Regions from separate parts of the Streptomyces cynarae genome, predicted to be linked through region 2. Evidence: riboswitches for the same ligand, from Rfam matches in the RefSeq annotation. Region 2 holds a riboswitch; each other region holds the start of a gene.
The links. Region 2 has a riboswitch for S-adenosylmethionine ahead of thrC (threonine synthase). Riboswitches for the same ligand answer to the same signal wherever they lie in the genome.
Positions count from the first base shown of each region.

Region 1: it holds a riboswitch for S-adenosylmethionine, as region 2 does, so the genes downstream of both, N8I84_RS11925 (aminotransferase class V-fold PLP-dependent enzyme) here and thrC (threonine synthase) in region 2, are expected to answer to the same signal.
Region 3: it holds a riboswitch for S-adenosylmethionine, as region 2 does, so the genes downstream of both, N8I84_RS06335 (amino acid ABC transporter permease) here and thrC (threonine synthase) in region 2, are expected to answer to the same signal.

Region 1 covers NZ_CP106793.1:2,537,168-2,547,067, reverse strand. Annotated here, with positions in the region: gene qcrA (cytochrome bc1 complex Rieske iron-sulfur subunit) at 1-516, shown strand, start outside; gene qcrB (cytochrome bc1 complex cytochrome b subunit) at 513-2,150, shown strand; gene trpD (anthranilate phosphoribosyltransferase) at 2,287-3,351, shown strand; gene N8I84_RS11935 (PRC-barrel domain-containing protein) at 3,446-3,802, shown strand; gene N8I84_RS11930 (hypothetical protein) at 3,830-4,000, shown strand; SAM riboswitch class IV at 4,081-4,197, shown strand; gene N8I84_RS11925 (aminotransferase class V-fold PLP-dependent enzyme) at 4,384-5,745, shown strand; gene N8I84_RS11920 (Lrp/AsnC family transcriptional regulator) at 5,790-6,071, opposite strand; gene N8I84_RS11915 (rhomboid family intramembrane serine protease) at 6,068-6,799, opposite strand; gene N8I84_RS11910 (hypothetical protein) at 6,957-7,196, shown strand; gene N8I84_RS11905 (NYN domain-containing protein) at 7,233-8,582, shown strand; gene N8I84_RS11900 (C40 family peptidase) at 8,822-9,856, shown strand.
Region 2 covers NZ_CP106793.1:4,125,837-4,135,736, forward strand. Annotated here, with positions in the region: gene groL (chaperonin GroEL) at 1-289, opposite strand, end outside; gene N8I84_RS18855 (cold-shock protein) at 642-845, opposite strand; gene N8I84_RS18860 (MoaD/ThiS family protein) at 1,295-1,570, opposite strand; gene thrC (threonine synthase) at 1,623-2,903, opposite strand; SAM riboswitch class I at 2,922-3,065, opposite strand; gene N8I84_RS18870 (glucosyl-3-phosphoglycerate synthase) at 3,259-4,230, shown strand; gene N8I84_RS18875 (alpha,alpha-trehalose-phosphate synthase (UDP-forming)) at 4,328-5,761, shown strand; partial or broken gene otsB (trehalose-phosphatase) at 5,896-6,740, opposite strand; gene N8I84_RS18885 (DUF3263 domain-containing protein) at 6,821-7,048, opposite strand; gene N8I84_RS18890 (extracellular solute-binding protein) at 7,098-8,390, opposite strand; partial or broken gene N8I84_RS18895 (ROK family protein) at 8,495-9,438, shown strand; gene nagA (N-acetylglucosamine-6-phosphate deacetylase) at 9,438-9,900, shown strand, end outside.
Region 3 covers NZ_CP106793.1:1,330,647-1,340,546, forward strand. Annotated here, with positions in the region: gene N8I84_RS06305 (NADP-dependent isocitrate dehydrogenase) at 1-375, shown strand, start outside; gene N8I84_RS06310 (hypothetical protein) at 536-907, shown strand; gene N8I84_RS06315 (NtaA/DmoA family FMN-dependent monooxygenase) at 925-2,301, opposite strand; gene N8I84_RS06320 (LLM class flavin-dependent oxidoreductase) at 2,322-3,563, opposite strand; gene N8I84_RS42685 (putative leader peptide) at 3,676-3,786, opposite strand; gene N8I84_RS06325 (ABC transporter substrate-binding protein) at 3,887-4,912, opposite strand; gene N8I84_RS06330 (amino acid ABC transporter ATP-binding protein) at 4,996-5,781, opposite strand; gene N8I84_RS06335 (amino acid ABC transporter permease) at 5,778-6,737, opposite strand; SAM riboswitch class IV at 7,090-7,199, opposite strand; gene N8I84_RS06340 (glutathione S-transferase C-terminal domain-containing protein) at 7,288-8,172, opposite strand; gene N8I84_RS06345 (hypothetical protein) at 8,672-9,244, shown strand; gene N8I84_RS06350 (COG4705 family protein) at 9,401-9,900, shown strand, end outside.

The DNA of each region.
Region 1 (9,900 bases), 1.6 Mb from region 2:
CTGCTGCGCGACCTCGGCTCCCTGCCCGGGACGAAGTTGCGCCACACGATGTGGTCCAAGGGCAAGCTCCTCGTCAACATGAACACGAACCAGCCGCTGCGTCCCTCGGACGTCCAGGTCGGTTCGCTCACCTTCGCCAAGCCCGAGGGCCTGGAGGAGACCAGCGAGGACTTCCAGGTGGAGATCGCCAAGGCGGCGCTGATGATCGTCCGGCTGCAGCCGGAGAACATCAAGGACAAGAAGGAACTGTCCTGGTCCCACGAGGGCATCGTGGCGTTCTCCAAGATCTGCACCCACGTCGGTTGCCCGATCTCCCTGTACGAGCAGCAGACGCACCACGTCCTCTGCCCGTGCCACCAGTCCACCTTCGACCTCTCCGACGGTGCCCGGGTCATCTTCGGCCCGGCCGGTCACGCCCTGCCGCAGCTGCGCATCGGCGTCAACGCGGACGGTTACCTCGAGGCGCTCGGCGACTTCGAGGAGCCCGTCGGTCCTGCCTTCTGGGAGCGCGGATGAGCACTACAACGAGCAACGGGTCCGCGTCTCGCGGACGGGCACCGGCCGGCGAGCGCGTCTCCGACTGGGCCGACGGACGCCTGGGCATCTACACCCTGGCCAAGTCGAACATGCGGAAGATCTTCCCCGACCACTGGTCGTTCATGTTGGGCGAGGTCTGCCTCTACAGCTTCCTCATCATCATCCTCACGGGTGTCTACCTGACCCTGTTCTTCCACCCGTCGATGAACGAGGTGGTGTACCACGGCAGTTACGTGCCGCTGCAGGGTCAGCTGATGAGCGAGGCGTTCAACTCGACGCTGCACATCAGCTTCGACGTCCGCGGCGGTCTGCTGGTCCGGCAGATCCACCACTGGGCGGCGCTGATCTTCCTCGCCGGCATGTTCGTGCACATGATGCGCGTGTTCTTCACCGGCGCGTTCCGCAAGCCGCGTGAGATCAACTGGCTGTTCGGCTTCCTGCTGTTCGTCCTCGGCATGTTCACCGGCTTCACCGGTTACTCGCTGCCGGACGACCTGCTCTCCGGCACCGGTGTCCGCTTCATGGAGGGCGCGATCCTGTCCGTGCCGATCGTCGGCACGTACCTGTCGTTCTTCCTCTTCGGCGGCGAGTTCCCGGGCGGCGACTTCGTGGCCCGGTTCTACTCGATCCACATCCTGCTGCTGCCGGGCATCATGCTCGGCCTGGTGGTCGGCCACCTGATCCTGGTCGTCTACCACAAGCACACGCAGTTCGCGGGCCCCGGCAAGACGAACACCAACGTCGTCGGCATGCCGCTGATGCCGGTCTACATGGCCAAGGCCGGAGGCTTCTTCTTCCTGGTCTTCGGCGTCATCGCGGCCATCGCGGCGATCGCCACCATCAACCCGATCTGGGCCATCGGCCCCTACCGTCCGGACCAGGTGTCCACGGGCGCCCAGCCCGACTGGTACATGGGCTTCTCCGAGGGCCTGATCCGCACGATGCCGGGCTGGGAGATCAACTTCTGGGGTCACACGCTCGTCCTGGGTGTGTTCGTCCCGCTGGTGATCTTCCCGCTGGTCCTGGTCGCGATCGCGGTCTACCCGTTCATCGAGTCCTGGGTCACCGGCGACAAGCGCGAGCACCACATCCTGGACCGCCCGCGCAACGCTCCCACGCGCACCGCGTTCGGTGCCGCCTGGATCTCGTGGTACTTCGTGCTGCTGGTCGGTGGTGGCAACGACCTGTGGGCCACCCACTTCCACCTGTCGATCAACGCGATCACCTGGTTCGTCCGCGTCGCCTTCTTCGTGGTGCCGGTGCTCGTGTTCATCGTCACCAAGCGGATCTGCCTCGGTCTGCAGCGTCGGGACCGCGACAAGGTGCTGCACGGCCGCGAGTCGGGCATCATCAAGCGGCTGCCGCACGGTGAGTTCATCGAGGTCCACGAGCCGCTCAGCCAGGAGCAGCTGCACACGCTCACGGCGCACGAGCAGTACAAGCCGGTCGAGCTCGGCCCGACGGTCGACGAGAACGGCGTCGAGCGGAAGATCAAGGGCTCCGCGAAGCTGCGTGCCAAGCTCAGCAACGCGTACTACGGGGAGGACAACCAGATCCCCAAGCCCACGGTCGAGGAGTACAAGGAGATCACGAGCGGCCACGGCCACCACTGATCGCTGCACGCCACGCCACGGTAAAGGGCCCCGTCCGGTGTTCGGACGGGGCCCTTCGCCATGCCCCCGGCTGGATAGGGTGGACCCGTTCGAGACTTGCGTCCCGTAGTCCGGGACACCGACCCAGGAGCGGCTTATGAGCGCTGTGCACCCCGCTGGAGGCGACACCGCGGCGGGCCGTTCCTGGCCCCAGGTGCTGAACGGGCTCCTCGAGGGCCGCGACCAGAGCGCGGACGACACGGCCTGGGCGATGGACCGCATCATGCGCGGCGAGGCGACGGACGCGCAGATCGCCGGGTTCGTGGTGGCGCTGCGGGCCAAGGGGGAGACCGTCGAGGAGATCACCGGTGTGGTCCGGGCGATGTACGAGCACGCCAACGTGATCGAGGTGTCGGGCCGCACGGTCGACATCGTGGGCACGGGCGGCGACGGCGCGAGGACGGTGAACATCTCCACGATGTCGGCGCTGGTGGTGGCCGGCACGGGGGCCAAGGTCGTCAAGCACGGCAACCGCGCGGCCTCGTCGGCGTCGGGATCGTCGGACGTCCTGGAGAAGCTGGGCGTCAACCTGGACCTGACGCCCCAGCGGGTCGCGCAGGTCGCGGAGGAGGCGGGCATCACCTTCTGCTTCGCGGTGAAGTTCCACCCCGCGTTGCGCCATGTCGCCGCCGCGCGCGGTCAGCTGGGCATCCGGACGGTCTTCAACGCCCTCGGCCCGCTGACCAACCCGGCGAAGGTGAAGGCCCAGGCGGTCGGCGTGGCAGACCCGCGCCTGGCGCCGATGATCGCAGGTGTGCTCGCCGAGCGCGGCAACTCCTCTCTGGTGTTCCGCGGCGACGACGGCCTCGACGAGCTGACGACCACTGCCACCTCCCACGTCTGGGTGGTCCGCGACGGCAAGGTCACCGAGGAGACCTTCGACCCGCGGGACGCCGGTATCGAACTGGTGCCGGTGGAGGCCCTGCGTGGCGGCGACCCGTCCCACAACGCCGAGGTCGCCCGCCGCCTCCTCGACGGGGAGAGGGGCCCGGTACGGGACGCCGTGCTGCTGAACTCGGCTGCGGCGCTGGTGGCGCTGGAGCCGGGCGACGGCCCGCTGGCGGACCAGATCCGCACCGGCATGGCCAAGGCCGCCGAGTCGATCGACTCGGGCGCGGCCAAGCGTGCCCTGGAGCGGTGGGTGGCCGCCAGCAACGCCTGACGCCGAGCGCGCCCGCGGAAAAGGCCAGGTCAGGCTGGCCGGGGTAAAGTGAGATAAGTGGCAGCTCTCCCCGCGGGCCGCAAGGAGGCTGGGCATGATCCATTCAGCCGATATCCGCGAGTGGCGCAACCGGGACGTGATCGACGCCAAGGGCCGCAAGATCGGGTCCCTGGAGGCGGTGTACGTCGACACCACCACCGACACCCCGGCCATGGCCACCGTCCGCACCGGAATGGCGACCCGGCACAGGCTCGTCTTCGTTCCCCTGGACGAGGCGACCGTGGGACCCGGGTACGTCCAGGTGGCGCACTCCAAAGGGCAGGTGCGCAAGGCGCCGTCGATCGGTGTGGACGACGTCCTGCCCGTGGAGCGGGAAGAAGAGATCTTCAAACACTACGACAGGGCCTATGAGCCCGGTGCCGACCGCGGACGCCGCCTCGCGCGCCGCTGACCCCCGGGCCGAAAGAAGTTGGTCACCATGGCGGTCTTCCTGTTCCTGATCCTTGCGGCGGTCGCCCTCGGCATCATCGGCGCGGTCGCGAAGGGGCTGTTCTACCTCCTGATCATCGGCATAGTGGTGTTCCTGGCCAGCCTCGTCCTGTTCGGCATGCGCTGGGGGCGGCGCTCGAAGCACCACCTGGTTCGGTGACCCACCGGGACGGGACCGCCCGTCCCGGTATACGGACAGAAGTTGCGGGCAGGTGATCACCTGCCGTAATTTCCACATCAGGTCATGAGCGACAGTCATTCGGCCCCGGCCGGCTGTCCGGCAACCCTCCGTCCGTGGCGGGGTGCCCCGGGTGAAGACCAGGTCGCAGGCAGCGAGGTCTGCGGCAAGCGCGGACCCCTCGTGCCTTCCAGGGGTCCTGGTCGTTCGAGGGAGCCTTCCGTGAGCAAGCGAATGCGTTAGGGCCGCAGAGCCCCGCCTCCGCATCCCCTTTTTTCCTTCACCTTCTCCGTGCCGTGGACACCGCTGCGCCCGTGCGCGCCTCCGGCACCGGTGAGTCTCGCCTGCTCTACGGGAGTACACCCATGTCCGTCTCCACCCTTGCCGCCGACCAGTCCGTCTGTGCCCCGCTGCCCGTTCTGGGTCGTGGCGTCACCGTCCCGCTCGTGACCGGCGGCGACGTCACGTACGCCGCGCTCGACTACGCGGCCAGTGCCCCCGCGCTGCAGCGCGTCTGGGACGACGTCGCGGCGTACGCCCCCTACTACGGCAGCGTCCACCGCGGTGCCGGCTACCTCTCCCAGCTGTCCACCGACCTGTTCGAGAACGCCCGCCGCACGGTCGCCGAGTTCCTCGACTGCCGCGACACCGACCAGGTGGTCTTCACCCGCTCCACCACCGACTCGCTCAACCTCCTCGCCGCCGCCCTCCCGGCCGACTGCCAGGTCTTCGTCTTCGAGACCGAGCACCACGCCTCCCTGCTGCCGTGGCGGGCCGCCCAGGTCACCTACCTCGACGCCCCGAGCAGCCCCGGGCAGGCCGTGGAGACCCTGGAGCGCGCCCTCGCCGACCGCGCCCCCTACGGCCCGGCCCTGGTCTGCGTCACCGGCGCCTCCAACGTCACCGGCGAGCTGTGGCCGGTACAGGAGCTGGCGGCGGCCGCGCACGTGCACGGCGCCCGTATCGTCCTGGACGCCGCCCAGCTCGCCCCGCACCACCCGGTGTCCGTCAAGGACCTCGACGTGGACTGGGTCGCCTTCTCGGGCCACAAGCTCTACGCGCCCTTCGGCTCCGGCGTCCTGGCCGGCCGCGCCGACTGGCTGCGCCAGGCCGAGCCGTACCTCGCGGGCGGCGGCGCCAGCCGCAAGGTCACGCGCAGGACGGACGGGGGAGTGGACGTGGAGTGGCACGACACGGCCGCCCGCCACGAGGCCGGCTCCCCGAACGTGATCGGCGCCTACGCCATCGCCTCCGCCTGCAAGGCCCTCACCGAGGCCGGCTTCGACACCCTGGTCGCCCGCGAGCAGCACCTGATCCGCAAGGTCAGGGAGGGCCTCGCCGACGTCCCCGAGGTCAGGATCCTCTCCCTCTTCGGCGACGACGCCGCCCGCGTCGGCGTCATCTCCTTCGTCGTCGAGGGCTGGAACAGCTCCCACTTCGCCGCCGCGCTCTCCGCCGAGTACGGCATCGGCGTCCGCGACGGCCTGTTCTGCGCCCACCCGCTGGTCCGCACCCTGCTCGGCAGCGACCCCCAGACCCAGGGCGAGTGCGGCGCGCCCGAGGCGGCGCCCGGGGAGAAGTCCCTCAACGCGATCCGGGTGAGCTTCGGCGCCGGCACCCCCGACGAGCACGTGGAGCGCTTCGTCAACGCCGTGAAGGAACTGGTCAGCGACGGTGCGCGGTGGCAGTACCGCACGGAGAACGGCCGCTGCGTCCCGGCGGTCTGAGATCGCGCAGGGCCGGTGAGGCGGTGTTCAGTGGATCGGGCGGATCAGGAGTCCAGCCCGATAGCGAACGCCGCCTCCAGGTCGTGCTGGGAGTACGTACGGAACGCCACGTGGGTGTCCGTCGCCTCGACCCCCGGGATCTTGCTGATCCGTCCGGGGATGACGTCCGCCAGCTCCTCGTGCTCCCTCACCCGCACCATGGCGATCAGGTCGTACGTCCCCGTGACGGAGAAGACCTCGCTGACGGAATCCAGCGAGGCGATCCGCTCCGCGATCTCGGGGATCCGGTCCACGCTGGTCTTGATGAGCACGATCGCGGTGATCACGGCTGCTGTTCTCCCTCGGGGGCCTCGGCTGGTGGTTTCACCCTACTCGTACGCGTGTAGCGCACCGACGCGTAGACGAACCCCAGCGAGAACCCCACCAGGTGGGCCAGGTAGGCCACCCCGGGCCCCTGGGCGGCCCGGCCCGCCGCCATCCACTGCAGGGACGCCCAGAACGGCAGCACCACCCAGGCCGGGAACCTCAGCGGCAGGAAGAACAGGAACGGGAAGAGACTGGTCACCCGCGCCTTGGGGAAGAGGAACAGGAACGCACCCAGGACCGCGGAGATCGCCCCGGACGCTCCGACCAGCGTCTGCGCCGACGCGGCGTTGGCCGCCGCGTACCCCAGCAGCGCCAGACAGCCGCATCCCAGGTAGAACAGGGCGAACTCCACATGCCCCATCCGCTCCTCGGCCATGGCCCCGAAGACGTAGAGGAAGAGCATGTTGCCCAGCAGATGCACCCAGCTGCCGTGCACGAACAGCGCGGTAGCGGGCGTGAGCGCCGCCCGCGGCGCCCCGCTGAACAGCTCCACCGGCACCACGCCCCAGCGGGCGAAGTAGGCCCGCTGCGCGGCGAGCAGCGCGTCCCCGGTCCCGTAGGCCGGACTCAACCCCGCGGCCGGTCCCACGACGAAGAGTGCGCAACACAGGACGATCAGCCCGTACGTCACCGGCGCGGGCTGTCCGCGCAGCGCTCCCACGGCCGCCCTGCTCCAGGTGCTGATCATGGTACAGAGCATGGCGTAACCGGACGGATACGCACAGAGTGCCTCGCCGCCGTGGAACGGGCGGGCGACGGGTACTCGGCAGGCCGTAGGGTTACGAGCCACACGCTCCAGGGAAACTGGCGCATCACGGAGACTGGAAGAAGGAAGAGCACCCACGATGACGGTTCCCCTGCCGACGGAGACGACCCGCTGGCGCTGCACGCTCTGCGGCAACCTCACCCGTTTCGACGTGACCCGCTCGTCGAAGGTCGTCGAGTACGTGCACCTCGATCTGGCCGGGGAGCCGAAGGTCGAGGAGCGCGAGGTGGTCAGTGAGACCATCGAGTCGGTCCGTTGCCGCTGGTGCAACGCGGTCGACCAGGTGGAACTCGTGGACAGGCCGGGCGCCGGCTCCTGAGGGAGGCGGCCCCGCAGGGCGTATGGGGTGTGAGGGATGGCTGAGACCACAGGCGGGGAGCCGGTCGACGGCACCGCTGAGGTGCTCGACCGTCCGCTGCCCGACGGCGTGCGCCGCCGGGTCGTGCAGATCGTGTCCGACGGCTTCGGCGGGCTGACCCTCGCCGAACTGCCCGCACAGCTGCGCCAGTACGCCCGGTTCACCCCGACCCGCCGGGCGAAGTTCGCCGGCAACGCCATGGCGGCGGCCGTGGAGACGGACGCGCTGTTCCGGCAGCGCATCGCCGAGAAGCTCAGAGAGGCCCAGCCGGAGCTCGCCGGCGCCCTGGACTCCGGCTCGCCGCCCCCGGCCGCGGACCCGCTCGACGTGGCGGCCGCGGCCTATGTGCTGCGCCCGGCGGGCTGGGTGAAGCTGGTGACCGCCGCCGGTGAGGAGGCCCAGCGCGTCGACGCCGAGCGCGCCGACGAGGAGAGCCGGGCCGAGCTGGAGCGGCTGCGCGCGGAGCTGGCGGCCGCACGCGAGCACACCCGCGCCGAGACCGAGCGGCTGCGGGCGGAGCTGGACGCGGCCCGCAAGGAGGCCGACTCGCTTCACCGCAAACTGCGAGCCGCCCTCAGCGACGTCAGACGTGGCGAGGCCGCCCTGCGCAAGGCCCAGGGCGAGATCGAGGCGGTGCGCGCCGAGGGGCAGGCCCAGCTCTCCGCCGCCGAGAGCGAGACCCGGCGGCTCAAGGCACGCCTCGGCGAGGCGGAGGCCACCCTGGAGGCCACCCGCAGAGCGGCGCGCGAGGGGCGCAGTGTCGAGGACATGCGGGTGCGGCTGTTGCTGGACACCCTGCTCGACGCGGCCCAGGGGCTGCGCCGTGAACTGGCGCTGCCACCGGTCTCCGTACGGCCGGCGGAGACGGTGGACGCGGTCGAACCAGGACGAATGACTCCGAAAGACATCGCCGCCCGTGCGCTGTCCGAAAACGATCCCGCGATTCTCGACCAGTTGCTCGCACTGCCCCAGGTGCATCTGGTCGTCGACGGCTACAACGTCACCAAGACCGGGTATCCGCAGATGCCGCTGGAGAAGCAGCGTCTGAGGCTCCTCGGTCAGCTCTCCCAACTCGCCGCGCAGACCGGCGCCGAGGTCACCTGTGTCTTCGACGGGGCCGAACTGGCCGCACCGGTGCTGCTCGCGCCGCCGCGCGGGGTGCGGGTGCTGTTCTCCAAACCGGGCGTCACCGCCGACGAGTTGATCCGCCAGCTGGTGCGCGCCGAGCCGCCGGGCCGGCCCGTCATCGTCGCTTCCACGGACCGTGAGGTGGCCGACGGAGTCGCGAGGGCGGGAGCGCGCCCGGTCGCCTCGGCGGTGCTACTGAAGCGTCTTTCGCGCGGCTGAAATCGGGCCCGGGATCACTTACGTCACCAAGCGCAACGTACAGGCTCAATGCCCGAATTGACGGAACCGTCGCGCGACGTAGCGTCAGGACTGCCTCACTTCCTGTGCCTCATGTGCAAAGAATGCATTGCGTGACCGGATTTTTTGGTGTGAGGATTTGAATTCATCACGATGAGGTCACTAGGGTCTGGCCTCGAACCTCCGAGCGGGTGATCACTCAGAAGAAGGAGCCTGCTTCCGTGGCGTCCCACCGTCGACCCAAGCAGCCGAGCCGTGCACGTGTGACCGTGCTGACCACCGCGGCCGCCGCCGCTGTCGCGTTCAGCGCGAACGCCGCCAACGCGGCGCCCAGTGCCAAGCCGAGCGTGGACGAGGTCAAGTCCAAGGTCGACAAGCTCTACGAGGACGCGGAGAAGGCCACCGAGCAGTACAACGGGGCCAAGGAGAAGCAGGAGCAGCTCCAGAAGGAGATCTCCACCCTCCAGGACAAGGTCGCCCGGGGCCAGGACGAGCTCAACAAGCTGCGCGACGGCATCGGCACCATGGCCAGCGCCCAGTACCGCACCGGCAGCATCGACCCCTCCCTCCAGCTCTTCCTCTCCTCGAACCCGGACGACTACCTCGACAAGGCGTCCACCCTCGACCAGTTGAGCAGCCAGCAGGTCGAGGCGCTCAAGAAGATCCAGGAGAAACAGCGCGAGCTGGCCCAGGAGCGCCAGGAGGCCACCGACAAGCTCAAGGACCTCGCCGCCACCCGCACCGAACTGGGCAAGAAGAAGCAGGAGGTCCAGGGCAAGCTCGCCGCGGCGCAGAAGCTCCTCAACAGCCTCACCGCCCAGCAGCGGGCCGCCCTCCAGGACGACCAGAACCGCGCCAGCCGGGCCAGTGAGCGCACCGCCCTCAGCGTCGGCGTCGGCTCCGGCCGGGCCGGTGCCGCCTTCTCCGCCGCCCAGACCCAGGTCGGCAAGCCGTACGTCTACGGCGCCACGGGCCCCAACGCCTACGACTGCTCGGGTCTGACCTCCTGGGCGTACGCGCAGGCCGGCGTCTCCATCCCGCGCACCTCGCAGGAGCAGGCGAACATAGGAACCCGCATCTACTCGGTCAACGACCTCAAGGTCGGCGACCTGGTGTTCTTCTTCAACGACCTCCACCACGTGGCCCTCTACGCGGGCAACGGCCAGGTCCTGCACGCCCCCCGCACCGGCACCGTCGTCCGCTACGAGTCGATGTCCACGATCGGCGGACCGTTCATGTTCGGCGTCCGGGTCTGAAATCCCGGTTCCGAGTCCGACCCGGTTACCCGGTTCCTCGAACC
Region 2 (9,900 bases):
CCTGGGCCAGCACGGTCGCGGTGGTCGTACCGTCACCGGCGACGTCGTCCGTCTTCTTGGCGACTTCCTTGACCAGCTCGGCGCCGATCTTCTCGTACGGGTCCTCGAGCTCGATCTCCTTGGCGATGGAGACACCGTCGTTGGTGATCGTGGGGGCGCCCCACTTCTTCTCGAGGACGACGTTGCGGCCCTTGGGGCCGAGGGTCACCTTGACGGCGTCCGCGAGCTGGTTCATGCCGCGCTCGAGGCCGCGCCGCGCCTCCTCGTCGAACGCGATGATCTTGGCCATGTGAAGTGGTCCTCCCAGGACTGGGGGTGATTACTTCGGACCGCGCCCGCGCCCGCGACGGACGGCCCCGACCGGAGGTTCCTTGCCCCACCCGGTCCGCGGCCTCACCGACCCGGTCCTTCTGTTGTCACTCTCACCTTCAGAGTGCTAACGCCAATGATTAGCACTCGCCCCTGCCGAGTGCAAGCGGCTCTCGGGGACCGGAGGGTGAACTCGGGAGCATGATCCGCAGGTGGACGCTGCTGCGCGCCCCCTGGAGGAGCCGGTGGCCGGACACGACCGAGGGGCCCGTACCCCGGACGGGATACGAGCCCCTCGACACGTCGAACAGTTCAGTCGTCGGCGCGTTGTATCAGGCGGTCACGCGGACCATGTCCGCCTGCGGGCCCTTCTGACCCTGCGAGATCTCGAACTCGACCCGCTGGCCCTCTTCAAGGGTGCGGTAGCCGTCCATCTGGATCGCGCTGTAGTGGACGAAGACGTCCGCACCACCGTCGACCGCGATGAAGCCGTACCCCTTCTCCGCGTTGAACCACTTGACGGTGCCCTGAGCCATGCCTAACTCCCCTATTACTGGCCCTTGCACAGATCCACACTTCGCGGATCCGGGTCAGACCTCACCCCCCAACGGTTGGGGGCGTGCGCCGGAACGCGTCGACCGCGGCTGAATGTATCTGTCCAACTGCCGTCTGCAACAGGTCAATCGGACGAGAATTCGGGGTCCGACCGGTCGGGAATGTACGGAGAATTCGCCTGAATTCAGGGCAAGTCGGGCCGGGCAAAGGGAATGAATGGCGCAAAAGCCCTGCACACTTTGGCTACTTCTTGTCGGGCGCGCGGCAGCTGATCGCGGACCCGGAAGGGGAGTCCGGGAGCGCGTTCCCCAACTGTACCCCGCTCAACCATGCAGAATTGCCCCCTCCGTTTCTCTCACGGAGAGGGCAATTCGATGAACTCTCGGTTACCTGCGTTACCGAGGGTAAGGATCGCGCGTCCGAACGACCGTCAGCCGCCCGCGACCGCCGGGATGATGGAGACGCCCGCGCCGTCCGGGGTGGCGGTCTCAAGGCCCTGCTCGAAGCGGACGTCGTCGTCGTTCACGTACACGTTGACGAAACGGCGCAGCTTGCCCTGGTCGTCCAGGACGCGGGCGGCGATGCCGGTGTGGTTCTTCTCCAGGTCGGCGATGACCTCGGCGAGGGTCGCGCCCTCGGCGGCGACCTCGGCTCGGCCGCCCGTGTAGGTGCGCAGGATGGTGGGGATGCGGACGGTGACGCTCATCGGGGGATGACCTCCGGTCGGGGTACGGCTGGTGGGTTGTGGCGGGCGGAGGTCAGACGAGACCGGCCTCGCGGAAGGACTCGAGGGTGGGACGGATCGTCGCGGTCAGCCCCGTGTCGGCCACCGCGTCCAGCGTCTTCAGACCGTCCCCGGTGTTGAGGACGACCGTCGTCCTCGCCGGGTCGAGGACGCCGTTCTCGATCAGCTTGCGCGTGACGCCGACGGTCACGCCGCCCGCCGTCTCGGCGAAGATGCCCTCGGTGCGCGCCAGCAGCTTGATGGCCTCGACGATCTGCTCGTCCGTCACGTCCTCCACGGAGCCACCCGTGCGGCGGGCGATGTCCAGGACGTACGGGCCGTCGGCCGGGTTGCCGATGGCCAGCGACTTGGCGATCGTGTTCGGCTTCTGCGGCCGTACGACGTCGTGGCCCGCCTTGTACGCCGTCGACACCGGCGAGCAGCCCTCGGCCTGCGCGCCGAAGATCTTGTACGGCTTGTCCTCGACGAGCCCGAGCTTGATCAGCTCCTGCAGACCCTTGTCGATCTTCGTCAGCTGCGAACCGGAGGCGATCGGCACCACGATCTGGTCCGGCAGCTCCCAGCCGAGCTGCTCGGCGATCTCGTACGCCAGGGTCTTGGAGCCCTCCGCGTAGTACGGCCGCAGGTTGACGTTGACGAAGCCCCAGCCCTCGCCCGCCGGGTCGCCGATCAGCTCGGAGCAGAAGCGGTTCACGTCGTCGTAGTTGCCCTCGATGCCGACGAGCTCGCCGCCGTAGATCGCGGCCATGACGACCTTGCCCTGCTCCAGGTCGTGCGGGATGAACACGCAGGAGCGGAAGCCGGCGCGGGCCGCCGCGGCGCCGACCGCGCCCGCGAGGTTGCCGGTGGAGGAGCAGGACAGGGTGGTGAAGCCGAAGACGCGCGCCGCCTCCAGGGCCTGGGCGACCACGCGGTCCTTGAAGGAGTGCGTCGGGTTACCGGAGTCGTCCTTCACATACAACCCGCCGGTGACTCCCAGCTCGCGCGCCAGGTTGTCGGCCTTGACGAGCTTGGTCCAGCCCGGGTTGAGGTTCGGCTTGTCGGCGACGTCCGCCGGGACCGGCAGCAGCGGCGCATAGCGCCAGATGTTCGCGGGGCCCGCCTCGATACGCTTCCGCAGCTCCTCGGTGTCGTAGCCCGAGAAGTCGTAGGCGACCTCCAGCGGGCCGAAACACTCCTCGCAGGCGAAGACCGGGCCGAGCGGCACCCGGTGGCCGCACTCGCGGCAGGACAGGGCCGCGGCGGGGCCGAGGTTCACGGAGTCGGTGGTGCTTGCAACTGTCTGCACAGCCATGTCAGGCGAGGCCCTTTCTCCTCATCTTCCCCACGACGCACCTCGCCGTGAGACGGAATTGGCACCTTCCCTAGCCGGGAGCCCCGCCTGCGAAGACGAGAGCCGACTGGAGGGTTGCCGGGGCTTCACCGGGCCGTGTCCCTCTGCCCCTCTGGATGAGCTGTATGTGGTTGTTTCGCCGGGGCGGGCGGGGGTGGACCCCGACATGCGATGGTCACCGGCGTTGTTCAAGACTGTAACCGACGGCCGGGAGAGTTGAGATAGTCGTCCGAACCGCGAGATGGATCACAAGAGAGACAGTTCGACCGTCACCGACTCACCCCCCACCCCGTACGAACGTGAGGAGCCGCAGACTGTGCTGGAAGAAGTCGAGCGCTGGCTGAGCACCCGCTCCTGGTCCGTCACCGATCGCCCGCTCCACCAGATCATGGCCGCCAAACGAGCCTCGGGCTCCTCGGTCAGCGTCGTGCTGCCCGCGCTCAACGAGGAGGAGACGGTCGGCGAGATCGTCTCCGTCATCCGCCACGACCTCGTGCGGCAGGTTCCGCTGGTCGACGAGATCGTCGTCGTCGACTCCGGTTCCACCGACCGCACGTCCCAGGTCGCCGCCGCGGCCGGCGCGAGGGTGGTGCACCGCGACACGATCCTGCCGCGCATACCGGCCGTGCCCGGCAAGGGCGAGGTGCTGTGGCGCTCCCTGCTCGTCACCGGCGGGGACATCGTCTGCTTCGTGGACGCGGACCTGAAGGAGTTCTCGTCGGACTTCGTGACCGGGATCGTGGGCCCGCTGCTCACCGACCCGGACGTGGACCTGGTGAAGGCGATGTACGACCGGCCGCTCGGCACCGAGTCGGATTCGCCCGCCTCCGGCAGGACCGCGGGACAGGGCGGCCGCGTCACGGAACTGATGGCGCGCCCCCTGCTGAACATGCACTGGCCGCAGCTCGCCGGATTCGTCCAGCCGCTCGGCGGCGAGTACGCGGCCCGCCGCTCCCTGCTGGAACGGCTCCCCTTCCCGGTCGGGTACGGCGTCGAGCTGGGCATGCTGGTGGACGCGCTGCACCTGGTGGGCCTGGACGCACTGGCCCAGGTCGACGTCGGTGTGCGCAAGCACCGCCACCAGGACGGCCAGGCGCTCGGCCGCATGGCCGCCGCGATCTACCGCACGGCCCAGCTCCGCCTGGCCCGGGGCCATCTGGTCCGCCCGGTCCTCACGCAGTTCGAACGGGTCGAGGGCCGCTTCCAGCCCCGCACGTACTCGGTGGACGTGGAGGAGAGGCCGCCGATGGCGGAGATCGCGGAGTACATGGAACGAAAGGTGGCCTGAATCATGCTCTGCCGGGCGTCCGGACGTGACGGACACGGTTCCGCATACGGCCGAACCGTACGTTTGAGCGTTTTCGGCTCGGGCTAGGTTTCGTGGCATGGCTTCCACGCAGCATGCGCACGGCGCCCGCATCCTCGTCGCATCCAACCGCGGCCCCGTCTCGTACGCGCTGGACGACTCCGGGCGGCTCACCGCCAAACGCGGCGGGGGCGGCCTGGTGTCCGGCCTGTCGGCGATCGGCCCCGACGCGGGCGCGGTCTGGGTGTGCGCAGCCCTGAACGACGGCGACCGCGAGGCGGTACGCCGCACGGGTGGCGCACTTGATCCGGCCGACACCGGCGGGCGGCGGGTCCGGATGCTCGACATCGACCCGACGGTGTTCTCCGAGGCGTACAACGGCATCGCGAACTCGGTGCTGTGGTTCGTCCACCACATGCTGTACCAGACTCCGCTGGAGCCGGTCTTCGGCAGGGAGTTCCGGCACGCGTGGTCGTCGTACGAGGCCTACAACCGCGCGTTCGCCGAGGCGCTGGCCGAGGAGGCGGCCGAGGGGGCGGCGGTCGTGGTGCAGGACTACCACCTGACGCTGGTCCCGGGGATGCTGCGGCAGTTGCGGCCGGACCTGCGGATCGGTCACTTCTCGCACACGCCGTGGGCGCCGGTGGACTACTTCCGGATGCTGCCCGACGACATCGCGGAGCAGGTGCTGCGCGGCATGCTGGGCGCCGACCGGCTCGGCTTCCTCACCCAGAGGTGGGCGGACGCCTTCGCCGGCTGCTGCGAGGCGCTCGTCGGCGGGCTGGGGGACACCAGGATCGGGGTGCACGGCCTGGGCGCGGACGCGGACTTCCTGCGCGAGCGGGCGCACCGGCCGGATGTGGACGAACGGATGGCGATCCTGCGGCAGCAGATCGGCACCGGGCCCGACGGCCGCCCCCGCAAGGTGATCGTGCGGGTGGACCGGACGGAGCTGTCGAAGAACATCGTGCGGGGCCTGCTGGCGTACGAGGAGCTGCTGGAGTCCCGTCCGGAGTGGCGCGAACGGGTGGTCCACGTGGCGTTCGCGTACCCGTCCCGCCAGGACCTGACCGTCTACCGGGAGTACACGGCGGAGGTCCAGCGGGTGGCCGCGGAGATCAACGAAAGGTACGGGACGCCGGGCTGGACCCCGGTCGAGATGCACGTCAAGGACGACTTCGCGCGCTCTCTCGCCGCGTACCGGCTCGCCGACGTGGCCCTGGTGAACCCCATCCGGGACGGCATGAACCTAGTCGCCAAGGAGGTTCCGGTGCTGTCGGACCAGGGGTGTGCGCTGGTGCTGTCGCGGGAGGCCGGGGCGTACGAGGAGCTGGGCGACGACGCGGTGACGGTCAATCCGTACGACATCCGGGGCACGGCGGAGGCATTGCACGAGGCGTTGTCGATGCCGGCGGGTGAGCGGACGGAGCGCTCGAAGCGGCTTGCTGCGCAGGCTACGGCGCTTCCGCCGGCACGGTGGTTCTTGGATCAGTTGGCTGCGCTGGAGGTTTGAGGGCGGTTTTCCGGGTGCGGGCCGCCTCTGGCTGCTCGCTCCCCCGAGTTCTCAGCTTCGCTCGAACGGGGGGGGACCCCCATCGCGGCGGAGCCGCACATCGACACAGCCCCGCGCCCCTGAAGGGGCGCGCCTCACGCCAGCCTCTCTGCCAATGACCTCAGTAGCTGTACGACCCCCTGCGGGCCGTCGACCACCAGGTCCGCCCTCTTCGCGAGTTCCGTGACCTCGTCGCTGCCGCTGCAGACCAGGAGGCCGGGGACGCCGTCGGAGCGGAGTTTGTCGACGGCGGCGAAGGCGGGGAGGTCGCCGAGGTCGTCGCCGGCGTACATGACCGATTCGGCGCCGGTCTCACGGACGTACTCCGCCAGGGCCACCCCCTTGTCCATGCCCGGCGGGCGCAGTTCCAGGACCATGCGGCCGGGTTCGACGATCAGGCCGTGGCGGGCGGCGAGCTCGGCGAGGGGGCCGCGCAGGGCTTCGAAGGCGGCCTGCGGGTCCTCCGCGCGGCGGGTGTGGACGGCGACGGCGCGGCCCTTCTCCTCGATCCAGGTGCCGCGCCAGGCGCCGATCTCGTCGAGGTGACCGGGGAGTTCGGCGCGGACGGCGGCGACTCCGGGGTGGGGGCCGGGGCGGTGACGGTGCCGGTGCGGGCGTCCCAGCGTTCGGCGCCGTAGTGGCCGAGGACGACGAGGTGGTCGAGCCCGGGGACGCCCGCGAAGCCGCCGTGGCGGACGGCGACGCCGGCGGGGCGGCCGGTGACGACGGCGACGGAGGCGACCTTCGGGGCGATGGCCGCGAGGGCGGGGACCGCGTCGGGGTGGGCGCGGGCCTGGTCGGGGTCGGGGACGATCGGGGCGAGCGTCCCGTCGAAGTCGAAGGCGAGGACGGCCCGCTCGGGCCGGGCGAGGATGGCGTCGAGACCGTCACGCCCGGCCGGGGTGGCGGGCGTCGGCAAGGAGTCCGTGTGGCTGCCCATGGGTCCGACCCTATCGGCGTGCGGCCGGGCGCACCCACGGGGTCACGGGGGCGCGCCCGGCGCGTTTTGCGGTCACGCGCTCAGCGTTCCGCGCGGCGTGCCTCGCGGATGCGGCGGAGGCGGTTGACGGTGACCGGGGCGTGGGCCAGGGCCCTGGGGTCGTCGAGGAGGGCGTTGAGCAGCTGGTAGTAGCGGACGGGGGCGAGACCGAGCTGCTCCCGTATGGCCCGCTCCTTGGCCCCCGGCCCGGGGAAACCGCGGCCCTCCAGGGCCAGGATGGCCTTCTCTCTGGGGTTCAGGTCGTCCATGGGGGAACGGTAACCGGAGGGTCCGACACGCTCCCCCGCGTCTCCGCCGTCAGCGGGCCGCGCTGTCCGCTGTCACGGCCGCCCGCTGCAGCTGGGCCAGGATCGCCGCCGGGCTGCCGTCCGGGCCGACCGCCTTGCCTATCCGGTTCTTGATGTCCGCGCTGACCGTCGCCCACGAGGTCTTGCCCACGGGGTACAACTCAGCGCTCGGCAGCTCCTGGAGGAACGGCTCGAGGTCCTGGTCCTGGGGCGAGCGCGCCATGGCCTCCTGCGCGGAGCTCGTCACCGGCAGCAGGTCGTACTCGCGGGAGAAGGACAGCACGTTCTTCTCGCTGTACACGTAGTCGAGGAACTCACGGATCTGGTCCTTGTGGCCGCCCTGCTGGAAGGCCGTCATCCAGTCCGCCACGCCCATGGTCGACTTCGCCCGGCCGTTGATCCCGGGCATCGGCACCATGCCGAACTTCACGCCCTTCTCGCGCGCCATCTTCATCAGGGACGGGTGGCCGTTCAGCATGCCCACCTCGCCGCGCGTGAACGCGGCGAAGGCGTCGGCGCGGTTCAGCTTCCCCGGTGCCACCGGACCCGTCAGCCCCTTGCCCACCAGGTTGTCCTTCAGCCAGGTGAAGGTGGCCACGTTCTGCGCGGAGTCGAGGTCGTAGCCGCCGAAGCCGTTCAGGTAGCCGGCGCCCCCGCTGAGCAGCCACTGCATCGTCTCCGCCTGCGCCTCCTCGGGGCCGAGCGGCAGCGCGTACGGGTACGTCACCCCCTTGGCCTTGAGGAGCTGCGCGTCCGTCGCCAGGTCGCTCCAGCTCTGCGGCGGGGTGGTGATGCCGGCCTCGGAGAACAGCGTCTTGTTGTAGAAGAGGATCCGCGTGGAGGCGGCGAACGGCATCCCGTACTGGGTACGGTTCACCTTGCCGGCGTCACTCAGCTCCGAGGCGAAGTCCGCCTGGACGGGGATCGAGAGGACGTCGTCGGCCGGGTACAGCTTGCCCGCCGCCGCGTAGTCCGCGTAGGCCCCGATCTGCGCCATGTCCGGGGCGTCGCCCCTGGCGACCATCTCCTTGACCTTGCGGTCCACGTCGTTCCAGGAGTAGACGCTGACCTCGACCTTGATTCCGGAGTGCGCCGCCTCGAAGTCCTCGACCAGCTGGTCCCAGTACTTCTTGGAGCTGTTCGCCGACGAGTCCCCGTAGTCCGCGGCCACCAGCCGCAGGGTGACGCCCCCCGAACCCACCGCACCCGCGCAGCTCGCCAGGGCTCCGGTCATGCCGAGGGCGGACACCGCCGCGATCAGACCCCTGCCCCATGTCGTCCTGCGCGTCCCGCGTCGCTGCACTTGCTCTAGCCCTGCCGTCTCGTCATTCGGAATATCCAAAGGATAAGGTCTACACCACCTGAGTGGACTAGACCTCTCCCGGGTCCACGGGCGACACTGTTCCCGTGAGACATGTCATCGCCCTGGATGTGGGCGGCACCGGGATGAAGGCCGCGCTGGTCGGGGCCGGGGGTGAGCTGCTGCACCAGACGCGCCGGGCCACCGGACGTGAGCGCGGGCCGGACGCCGTGGTGGAGTCGGTGCTCGCCTTCGCCGCCGAGCTGCGCGCGCACGGCGAGCGCCACTTCGGCGAACCCGCGGCCGCCGCGGGCGTCGCCGTCCCCGGGATCGTGGACGCCGAGCGCGGTGTCGCCGCGTACTCGGCCAACCTGGGCTGGCGCGATGTGCCCCTGCGGGATCTGCTCAGCCGCCGGCTCGACGGGGTGCCCGTGGCGCTCGGGCACGACGTGCGCACCGGCGGGCTCGCCGAGGGGCGCCTGGGCGCGGGCCGGGGGCGGACCGGTTCCTGTTCGTGCCGCTCGGCACCGGGATCGCGGGCGCCATCGGCATCGGCGGCCGGGTGGAGGCGGGGGCGCACGGCTTCGCGGGCGAGATCGGCCACATCGTCGTACGGCCGCAGGGGACCCCGTGTCCGTGCGGTCAGCACGGCTGTCTGGAGCGGTACGCGTCCGCGGCCGCCGTGGGCGAGGCCTGGGCCGAGGCGGCCGGTGCCCCGGAGGCGGACGCCGCCGACTGCGCGAAGGCCGTGGCGTCGGGGGACCCGCGGGCGCGGAAGGTATGGCAGGGGGCCGTGGACGCCCTCGCCGACGGCCTGGTGACCGCGCTCACCCTGCTGGACCCGCGCACCCTGATCATCGGTGGCGGGCTCGCCGAGGCCGGGGAAACGTTGTTCACACCACTGCGCGAGGCCGTGCGCCGCCGCGTGACCTTCCAGAAGCTGCCGTCGATCGTCCCCGCCACGCTGGGGGATGCGGCCGGATGCCTCGGTGCCGGGCTCATGGCCTGGGATCTCCTCGAAACCACTGACCCTGCGGAGGTAACCATCTGATGGCCACTACGAAGGTTCTCGCCGGTGCCCGGGTGGTACTGCCCAGCGGGGTCGTGGACGACGGCCGCCTGGTCGTGGAGGGCACGCGCATCGCCGGGCCCGCCCCCGAGAGCGCCGAGATCATCGACGTGAGCGGCCACTGGCTGGTCCCCGGCTTCGTGGACATCCACAACCACGGCGGCGGCGGCGCGTCCTTCTCCGGCACGGTGGACGACGTCCTGACGGCCCTGCGCACCCACCGGGAGCACGGCACCACCACGCTCGTCGCCTCCACCGTCACCGACGACATGGACATCCTCGTCCAGCAGGCGGGACTGCTGTCGGAACTGGCCGAGCAGGGGGACATCGCCGGCATCCACTTCGAGGGCCCGTTCATCTCGCCGTGCCGCAAGGGCGCGCACTCCGAGGCGCTGCTGCGCGACCCCGATCCGGCGGAGGTGCGCAAGCTGATCGACGCCGCGC
Region 3 (9,900 bases), 2.8 Mb from region 2:
GCGAAGGTCACGGGCAACGCCCGTGCCCAGGTGCTGGCCGACACCCTCGACCGCGCCACGGCGACCTTCCTCAACGAGGACAAGTCCCCGACCCGTCGCGTCGGCGGCATCGACAACCGCGGCAGCCACTTCTACCTGTCCCTGTACTGGGCGCAGGAGCTGGCCGGGCAGACCGACGACGCGGAGCTCGCCAAGGCGTTCGCCCCGCTCGCCGAGACGCTCTCCGCCAACGAGCAGAAGATCGTCGAGGAGCTGAACGCCGTCCAGGGCAAGCCGGCCGACATCGGCGGCTACTACCAGCCCGACCCGGCGAAGGCCGCCGAGGTCATGCGCCCGTCGGCGACCTGGAACGAGGCGCTGGCGTCGCTCGCGTAAGACGGCAGCCCTGTCCGCGTGACAGCCGCCCCGGCCGGATCGGATCCGGCCGGGGCGGTCGCGCATGGTCGGCTGACCACCCCGTTGTCAGTACCGGGGCCTAACGTGGTCGGTGTCGGCGTTGTCGATGTCGGCGTGGTCGGAGAGGGCGAGGCGAGCTGTGATCAACGGGTATGTCATCGGCGAAAGTCTGCGCACCGGTGCGGTGTTCGAGCCGGAGGGCCTGCGCATCCGCAAGGTGAGCCGCATCGACGTCTCGGGGAGTGCACGGGACGCACAGCCGTCCACCTGGACCTTCGTCGAGTTCGAGACGGACGACTCCCACGCGACCGCCCTCTCGCAGGCGCTGGCTGAGGCGCTGGAGCCGGACATGGGCTGGTACTCGGACTTCCTGGTCGGGGACGACCAAGTGGTCGTCTTCGCCGGGAAGGTGTTCCGCTACCGGCGCGGCGATGCCCACGGCCGCGCCGAAGCGGTGGCGTACGGACGGAGCGTGGGCACTCCCGAGGACCAGCTCGACTGGAAGGAGTGACCCGCCGGACGGCACGCTTACGATGCCGCTCGCTCCCTGAGCACCCCGGTGTCCGGGTGGGCGAGGCCCAGGTGGTCGCGCAGGGTCGTGCCCTCGTAGTCGGTGCGGAAGACGCCCTGCTCCTGCAGGAGCGGGACGACCTGGTCGGCGAACGGGTCCAGGCCGCCGGGGGTGATGTGCGGGACCAGGATGAAGCCGTCGGAGGCGTCGGCCTGCACGAACTCGTTGATGGTCTTCGCGACGGTGGACGGGGAGCCGACGAAGGTATGCCGGTTTCCGGTGTGGATGACGAGGTCGCGGATGGACCAGTTGTTGGCGGCGGCGAGCTCCCGCCACTCGCGGGCGGTGGCCAGCGGGTCGCGGTACATGCGCACCTGGGCACGGCCGCGGGAGATGTGCTCCTCGCTCACGTTCGGGTCGATGTCGGGCAGCGGGCCGTCCGGGTCGTACGCCGACAGGTCCCGGTTCCAGACGAACTCCAGGTGCTTGATGGCCGTGGCACCGCTGACCTGTTGCCGGCGCACCTCACGGGCCAGATCCTCGGCCTCCGCGTCGGTGTCGCCGAGGACGAAGGTCGCGGCGGGCAGGATGAGCAACTGGTCGTGTCCGCGCCCGTACTTGGCCAGGCGGCCCTTGACGTCGGCGTAGAAGGCCTGACCCGCCTCCAGGGTGGCGTGCCGGCTGAAGATGGCGTCGGCACTGGAGGCGGCGAACTCGCGGCCCTCCTCGGAGTCCCCCGCCTGGAAGACGACCGGGCGGCCCTGGGGGCTGCGCGGGACGTTGAACCGGCCATGGATGTCGAAGTGCTTGCCCTGGTGGACGAAGGCGCCGGCCTTGGCGTCCCGCAGGAAGGTGCCGGTGGCCTGGTCGGCGAGGATCTCGTCGCCGTGCCAGGAGTCGAAGAGTTCGTTCGCGGTGGCCAGGAACTCCTTCGCCCGGGAGTAGCGCTCCTCCTGCGGCAGGAAGCCGCCGCGGCGGAAGTTCTCGCCGGTGAAGGCGTCCCAGGAGGTGACGACGTTCCAGGCCGACCGTCCGCCGGAGAGGTGGTCGAGGCTGGCGAACTGGCGGGCCACCTCATACGGCTCGTTGAAGGTGGAGTTGATGGTGCCGGTCAGGCCGAGCCGGTCGGTGACGGCGGCCAGGGCGGCGAGCACGGTGAAGGTGTCGGGGCGGCCCACGACGTCCAGGTCGTAGATCTTCCCGCCCTGTTCGCGCAGGCGCAGGCCCTCCGCGAGGAACAGGAAGTCGAACTTGGCGCGTTCGGCGGTGCGCGCGAAGTGGACGAAGGAGCTGAACTCGATGTGGCTGCCGGCCTTCGGGTCGCTCCACACGGTGGTGTTGTTGACGCCGGGGAAGTGGGCGGCCAGGTGGATGTGCTTCAGCGGCTTGGTCATGGTGGTGACGTCCCTCCGGCTCAGGCGATGGGGGTCCCCCCGGGCTCGAGCGAAGCCGAGAGCCTGGGGGAGTATCGGTTGGCGGGGCGGGCGAGCCCGAGCAGTCCGCGCAGGGTGTCGGCCTCGTAGGCGCTCCGGAAGGCGCCTCGGCGCTGGAGTTCGGGCACGAGCCCTCGCGTGATCTGCGGCACGTCGTGGCCGAGGACGGCGGGCCGCAGCCGGAAGCCGGTCAGGCCCGCTGGCTGGAACTCCTGGAGGAGGTCTGCGAGTTGAGCGGGCGTGCCGGTGAAGAGGCGGGCGTCGCCGGCGTACGGGTACCCGGCGAGGGCGTCGAGGCGCTCACGGCGGGCGGCGGCCTCGCCGGGTTCGTCGTCCAGGAAGACCACCAGGTCACCGAAGACGTGCAGAGGCTCCTCCGCCCGCCCGGCGGCGGTCTGCTCAGCGCGGATCTCGGCGACGATGGCGCGGGCCTGGTCGGCGTCGTGCGGGGTGACGTAGCCGACGTCGGCCTGGCGGGCCACCAGCCGGTAGGGGACGGTCTGGTGGGCGAGAGCGGTGACGACCGGCTGGCCCTGGGGTGGTCGAGGCGTGATGGAGGGGCCCTTGACGTCGAAGTACTTGCCCTCGAAGTCGATGTAGTGCAGCTTGTCCCGGTCGATGAAGCGGCCGGTGGCGACGTCCCGGATCTCCGCGTCGTCCTCCCAGCTGTCCCACAGGCGCCGGACGGCCTCGACGTGGTCGGCGGCCTCGTCGAAGAGGTCGGTCACCAACTCCTGTGCGTCCGGGCTGTCGTAGGCCTCGATGCGGGGGATCGTGCGGCGGCCGAAGTGGGCGGCCTCGTTCGGACGGGCGGTGATCAGCACGCGCAGGCCCGCACGGCCCGTGCTGACGTAGTCGAGAGTGGCGATCGCCTTGGAGATGTGGAACGGCTCCGTGTGGGTGGCCACCACGGTCGGCACCAGCCCTATGTGCCGGGTCAGTGGCGCGACACGGGAGGCGATGAGCACTGCGTCCAGGCGTCCGCGGACCTGGTCGGTGCGCTCGTCCGGGTCGAGGAAGTGTGAGGACTGAGGTCCGAGGCCGTCCTCGATGGTGACGAAGTCGAGCAGACCCTCTTCGGCTTCGGTGATCAGGTCGGCCCAGTACCGGGCCGTGAACAGGTCCCGGGGCCGGGCCACGGGCTCGCGCCAGGACGCGGGATGCCAGCCGGTGCCGTCCAGGGCGAGGGCAAGGTGCAGATGGGAGGGGGAAGTCGAGGACACGAGTGGGTGCCTTCCTGAGGTCCGTACGAGAACGCCGGCCGGCGCGAGCGGGCGCGGCAGGGGGCGAGCGCAGCGAGATGGGGGGGTACACCCGGCCGAAGGCTGGGAACGCTCAGGAGCAACAGAGCGCGCCGGCCACGCGCAGCAGGTCGATGTGGGCCCGGGAGTGCAGAAGCGGACGGCGGGACGGGTTCAGGGCGCGGGCGTGCACGGTGCGGGTCACGTCCTGCACCTCCGTCCGAACAGCCGTCGTGGCGCGCAACTCGTCTCAACGACAACAGTCCGGCCCCGCCGTCTGTTCCGCACTCCGGGAATCCCTGCGGTCAGGAGTTGTCGAGCGGCAGCCCGGGCGGGTTGACCTCGGACTTGGCGACGGCCTCGTTGGACAGGTTCCAGGCGGCCAGCCACTTGGCGTACTGACCGTTCTCGATCAGGTGGTTGATGGCGTCGGCGAGCGGTTTGGCGAGCCCGCTGTCCTTCTTCGCGGTCGCAGCGATCAGGCCTTGCAGGGACTCGCCGGCACCGGAGAACTCACCCGCGTTGCGGGTCGCCTGGGGCGTGTTCGCGACCTGCCTGATGTGGTAGGCGATACCGGGGTTGGGGCCGAAGTACGCGTCGATCTTGCCGCTGGACAGCGCCAGGTAGGTGCCGTTGCGGTCCGGGTAGTACTTGACGGTGAGCTTCTTGCCCTCCTTGGCCAGCTTCGCCTTCCACTCCAGGAGGATCTTCTCCTGGTTGGTGCCCGAGCCGACCGAGACGGTCCTGCCCGCGAGGTTCTCGTAGTCGCCGTCGAAGTTCCAGGTGCTCGTCCTCGGCACCTCGAAGGCCAGGTTGTCCTGCCGGTAGGAGGCGAACTCGTACTTCTTCTTGCGCTCCTCGGTGTCGGTGACGTTCGAGAAGGCCACGTCGACCTTGCCGCTGTCGATGCCGACGAACAGGTTCTCCCAGGTGAAGTTCCTCAGCTCGGGCTTGAGGCCGAGGACCGCGGCGACCAGGCGGCCGAAGTCGGGTTCCGCGCCGGTGAGGGTCCTCTGGTCGCTGCCCACGTACGCCAGCGGTGCGAAGCCGGAGGGCAGGGCGCCGATGCCGATCTCCAGCTTGCCGCTCTTGCGGATGGCGGCGGGCAGTTCGGCATTGAGGGATTTCACCTCGGACACCTTGAGGGCGGTCTGCGTGGCAGCGCCGTTGGAGAGCTGCCCCACGGTGACCCTGCCGGAGGATGCGCTGTCCGTGTTGGTGGCGGCGTCGCTCGTGCCCCCGCATGCGGCGAGTCCGGCGGCGAGGGAGGCGACGGCGGTGCCCGCGGTGAGGCCGCGCAGGAGTCGGGTGCGGAGACTGAGAGTGGGCATGACTGTCCTTGTTCGGTGAGCGGTGAGCGGTGGCGGTGGTGGCGCGGGGGGAGGCTGTGGAGCGGAACGCGGAACCGGCGGTTTCAGAGCACCTTGCTCAGGAAGTCCCGGGTCCGCTCGTGCCGCGGGTTGTCGAGGACCTCGGCAGGCGGCCCCTGTTCGACGATCCGGCCGTCGTCCATGAAGATCACCCGGTCGGCGCATTCGCGGGCGAAGCCGATCTCGTGGGTGACGATGACCAGCGTGGTGCCGCCGCCGGCCAGGTCCTTGATGACGGCCAGCACCTCGCCGACGAGTTCGGGGTCGAGCGCTGAGGTGGGTTCGTCGAAGAGGATGACGCCGGGCCGCAGGGCGAGCGCGCGGGCGATGGCGACGCGCTGCTGCTGGCCGCCGGACAGCTGCCGCGGGTAGGCGCCGGTCTTGTCGGCGAGTCCGACCCGGCCGAGCAGGTCCAGGGCGAGGTTCCTGGCTTCCGGCTTGGTCAGCTTGCCGGTCGCCACCGGCGCCGCCGTCACGTTCTCCAGCACGGTGAGATGCGGGAAGAGGTTGAAGTTCTGGAAGACGAATCCGATGCGGCTGCGCTGGCCGAGGATGACCCGCTCGCTCAGCTCCTTGAGGTGGTCTCCGTGTCGGCGCACGCCGATGGGTTCGCCGCCCACGCTGACATGGCCGCGGTCGGGCTTCTCCAGGTGGTTGATCACCCGCAGCAGGGTGGACTTGCCGGAACCGGACGGGCCGAGGATCACGGTCACCTCGCCCGGTCGTACGGTCAACTCCACGCCGTGCAGCACCTGATGGGCGCCGAACGCCTTGCGCACGTCGTGCACCTGGATGGCGGCGGGGCGGGTCCGGAGCGTGTCGGTGGTCATACGGCGGCCTCCCTGCGCGCACGGGCCCGCAGATCGGCGAGACCGGTGCGGAGCTTCTGCAACGGGGTCGGCGGCAGCGCGCGGGTGGCGCCGCGGGCGTAGTACCGCTCGACGTAGAACTGGACGACGGACACGAGGCTCGTCAGGATCAGGTACCAGACGGTGACGACCAGCAGCAGCGGCACGATGTCGCCGGGGTAGGTGCTGCCCATGGTCTGCGCGGAGCCGAACAGGTCGAGCAGCGACACGTAGAACACCAGTGACGTGCTTTTGACCAGGCCGATCAGCTGGTTGACGTAGTTCGGGGTGATGGACCTGAGGGCCTGCGGAAAGACGATCCGCCTGAACTGGTGGCCCTTCGGCAGGCCGAGTGCGGCGGCCGCCTCGTGCTGGCCCTGGTCGACCGAGAGGATGCCGCCGCGGACCACCTCCGCCGCGTACGCCGCCTCGTTCAGGCTCAGTCCTACGACGGCGACGACCATGTCGGTGGCGAGCTTGGACTCGTCGAAGCTGAAGAACGCGGGGCCGAAGGGCACGCCGACGCTCAACGTCTTGTACAGGGCGCTGAAGTTGAAGAGGAAGATCAGCACCACGATCAGCGGTATGGAGCGCAGCGCCCACACGTACGTCCAGCTGACCGCGCGCAGGACCGGGCTCTTGGAGAGCCGGGCCAGCGCGAGCACAATACCGCCGAGCAGGCCCGACACGGCGCTGAGGGCGGTGACTTCGAGCGTGATGACCAGCCCGTCGAGGATGGTGGGGCGCAGGAACCAGTAGGCGAAGCGGTCCCACTGGTAGAACGGGTTGGACACCAGGCCGTGGACGAACTGGGCCACGAGGACCAGCACGACCGCCGTGGCGATCCAGCGGCCCGGCCGGCGCAGGGGCAGCACCCGCTGGGCCGCGAGGGGCTTGGCCGCGGTCTCTTCGTCGGGTGGCGCCGGGGCGAGGGACACGGCGGCTCCCGGGGTTCACTCATGACAGGCTCCAGCGGAGTCGGAAGCCCCGGGCGGCGCGCCGCGGCACCGCCTGGCGACGCGGGGCCGCGGCGTGACGAGGCTGGTGAAGCGCAGTGCACCGGGGACGGGACGGAACGAGGGCGCACCGCGGCGGCGGTGCGCGTCAGGGATTCAGAACGCCGTCAGCCGTGACAGCGGGCAGAGCCCGGGGTGGTACACAGTGCGCTGTTGACGCGGAGCAGGTCGACGGAACGGTTGGCGCACAGCAGGACGAGGCCGCGGAGCCGCACTGCGGCTGTCCTCGAGGCTGCGTACATCACCGTCTCCGTCGTTCTTCCGGCCCGGGGGGGCCACGCGCTTACCGAAACGTCATCCGGTCGGGTCGTCACCTGGGGCACCCCACCGCGGTGCGAGGGTTGCCGGTCAGCCAGCCAGGGCTTGTCGCTGACGCTCATGACCTTTCTGGCGTCAAGTCAATACAGGCGCCGTAAGCGATGTCAACGTGCGTCCGGCAGGTGATACGTGCTCAGCGGCGCCGTTCTCCCGCTCAACCGGTGTGGGTCGCCGCGCCGTTGGGGACGTGCGAGGCCCAGTCCAGGATCTGCACGGCGGCGCCCGCGGCCTCCAGCCCCCGGCAGTGCGCGTGGTGCCGTCGGGCGATGCCGGCGTGGTCGAGGTGCGGACCGAAGGCGGGGTGGGCGGCCAGCCGGCGGGCGTACGCCCACAGGTGCGGGTGGTCGGCGATGCGGTGCACCGCGGTGGCGTCCAGGTGCCAGCGGTGCACGGTGTCGAGCTGCACCAGGCTGACCCACAACTCCACGTCCGCTGCGGTGAGGTGGTCGCCGAGCAGGTACTCCTGACGGGCGAGCCGTCCTTCCAGTGACCGCAGGGTGCACAGCAGCGAGGTGAGCGCGGCGTCCCGTTCCTCCGTGTCGGCGTCGACGCGTCCGGCGCGCTGGGCGGCCGCGTCGATGCCCTGCTCGCACAGCCGCTGGACACCCTCGATCTCGGCGTCCGCCCCGTACGGATACAGCGCGGGGTGGTCCGTGCCGAAGTGCCGCGCCAGATCGCGCATGATGTCCGGAGCATGGGTGCTGACGATCCGGCCCGACCAGTCGTCGCTGAGCACCGGCGTCAGGGCGGCTCCGGGATAGCGGTGGGCACTGGCCTCGTACAGCGGACGCAGCGCGGAGTACTCGCCGCCGGGTCCGTCGGGCACCGCGGGCAGCAGCGTGACGGGACAGACGTCCTCGAGGCCGAGCAGGCTGTGCGTGATGGCTATCCGCAGACAGTGCGGACACGCCGGCGACAGGTGGAGACGGTAGCGGCGCGGCACGGCGTAGTGGCCGCTGCGGGCGTCACAGCCGATCCGGCCGCGGAAGGCGGGGACCGGCTGTGCGGACGGGAGTGCGGTCAGGGCATGGGCGGACATGTCTCTCCCGAGGTTCTGGGACGCGAGGGTGCGGGGGCGGTGGCCCGCGGGCAGGCGGCGCTCCCCGGCGCGAACGGCGCGGGGTGGCGGGGACGCGGGGTGGCGGGGCGCGGCGCGGCTCCGCCTGTTTCAGCGCCGGCGGCTGCTCGCGCTGCAGACGCGCAGCAGATCGATGTGAAGGCGGGAGGTCAGCAGGAGGGACTGCCGGCGCGTGCGATGAACACGGCTGATGACCGGCCTCGGGCGCCCCATGGTTTCCCTACCCGTCCACTAGGAAATCTCCCATGAAGTGTCGATCCGGCTCCGGCCCGCGTCAAGAGGGTGGTCCGCAGAGTGAGAGGGACGCGTCTCACGCGTGGTGGCTCCCTCGACCGGAGGCAATCGGGTGGTCCGACCAGCTGATATACGGGCCCGCCCGGCAGGGCGTGCCGAGGACCGCCGCGTGGGCGGGTCAGGCTTCGGGGGACCACCCGGAACCGTTCGGACAAGGAGCCCATGGATGAGCCCTGAAAGCAGGACGCCCTTCTCTCTCGGACCGCTGGCGCGCGAGAGGTACCGGAAGGCCGGCAAGCTCGCCTCGCTTGCGCTCGTGATGGCGGTCGGACTGGCCACTCCCGCCGCAGCCGTCGGACGCGGCGAGACCGTACGCCCGACCGACAGCTGCGATCACCACACGACCGACGCCGGCGGCGACCACGACAAGGACAAGTGCCCCAAGCCGAAGCCGCCGACGCCGCCCGCGGGCTGCTTCGACATCGACTCGGTCGTCCACGGGGAGACCAAGTACATCTCGGCGGTGTGCAACGGGCAGGTGTACGTCCTGACAGTCGCCGAGACGGGTCCGGACGCGGGCCACGCTGTCAGCGGCTGGCTGCCGGTGGGAGGGCCGAGCAACGTCATCGACGCCACGCTGGCAGAGAGAGATGCCGTCGTGTACGTCTCCGTGTTGACTGCGGACGGACGGGTGCAGGAGGGCACTTGCACCACGTCGGGCGGGAACCCGGGCCCGGGCCGACCGATCAACGTACCGTGCAGCTTCGTGACGGATTTCCCCACGCCTCCGGCATCTTGATCAGCCGGTCCATGTAGCGACCGCAGCCGCCCCTCCCCCACCGAGAGGGGCGGCTCCGCGTTTCCGAACCTCTACGGCAACGCCTGCACCAGAAGATCCAAAACAATGGCAAAGGGACCTGTGGAAGCAGCAGTTCCCCATGTCATCGTGCCTGCCATGAGCACAGAGCACGTCCTGGACGACCGGCCGCACGCCCACACCCGCATACGCCGGGCGGCGAACAAGGTGCCGGAAGTCAGCGTCTACTTCTGGATCATCAAGGTACTGACCACCGGAATGGGCGAGACCGCCTCCGACTACCTGGCCCGTCTGCTCGGCCCGATCCCCGCGGTCGGCCTCGGCGCCCTCGTCCTGGTCGGGTCCCTGGTCCTGCAGTTCGCGGTGCGCCGGTACGTGGCCTGGGTCTACTGGACCGCCATCGTCATGGTCAGCGTGTTCGGCACGATGGCCGCCGACGTCCTGCACGTGGGTCTCGGCGTGCCCTACGCGCTCTCGACGCCGCTGTTCCTGGTGGCGCTGGCCGCCGTCTTCGCCCTGTGGTACGCGAGCGAGCGGACCCTGTCCATCCACAGCATCTCCACCCGCCGCCGAGAGGCGTTCTACTGGGCGGCCGTGCTCGCCACGTTCGCGCTCGGTACGGCCGCGGGCGACCTGAG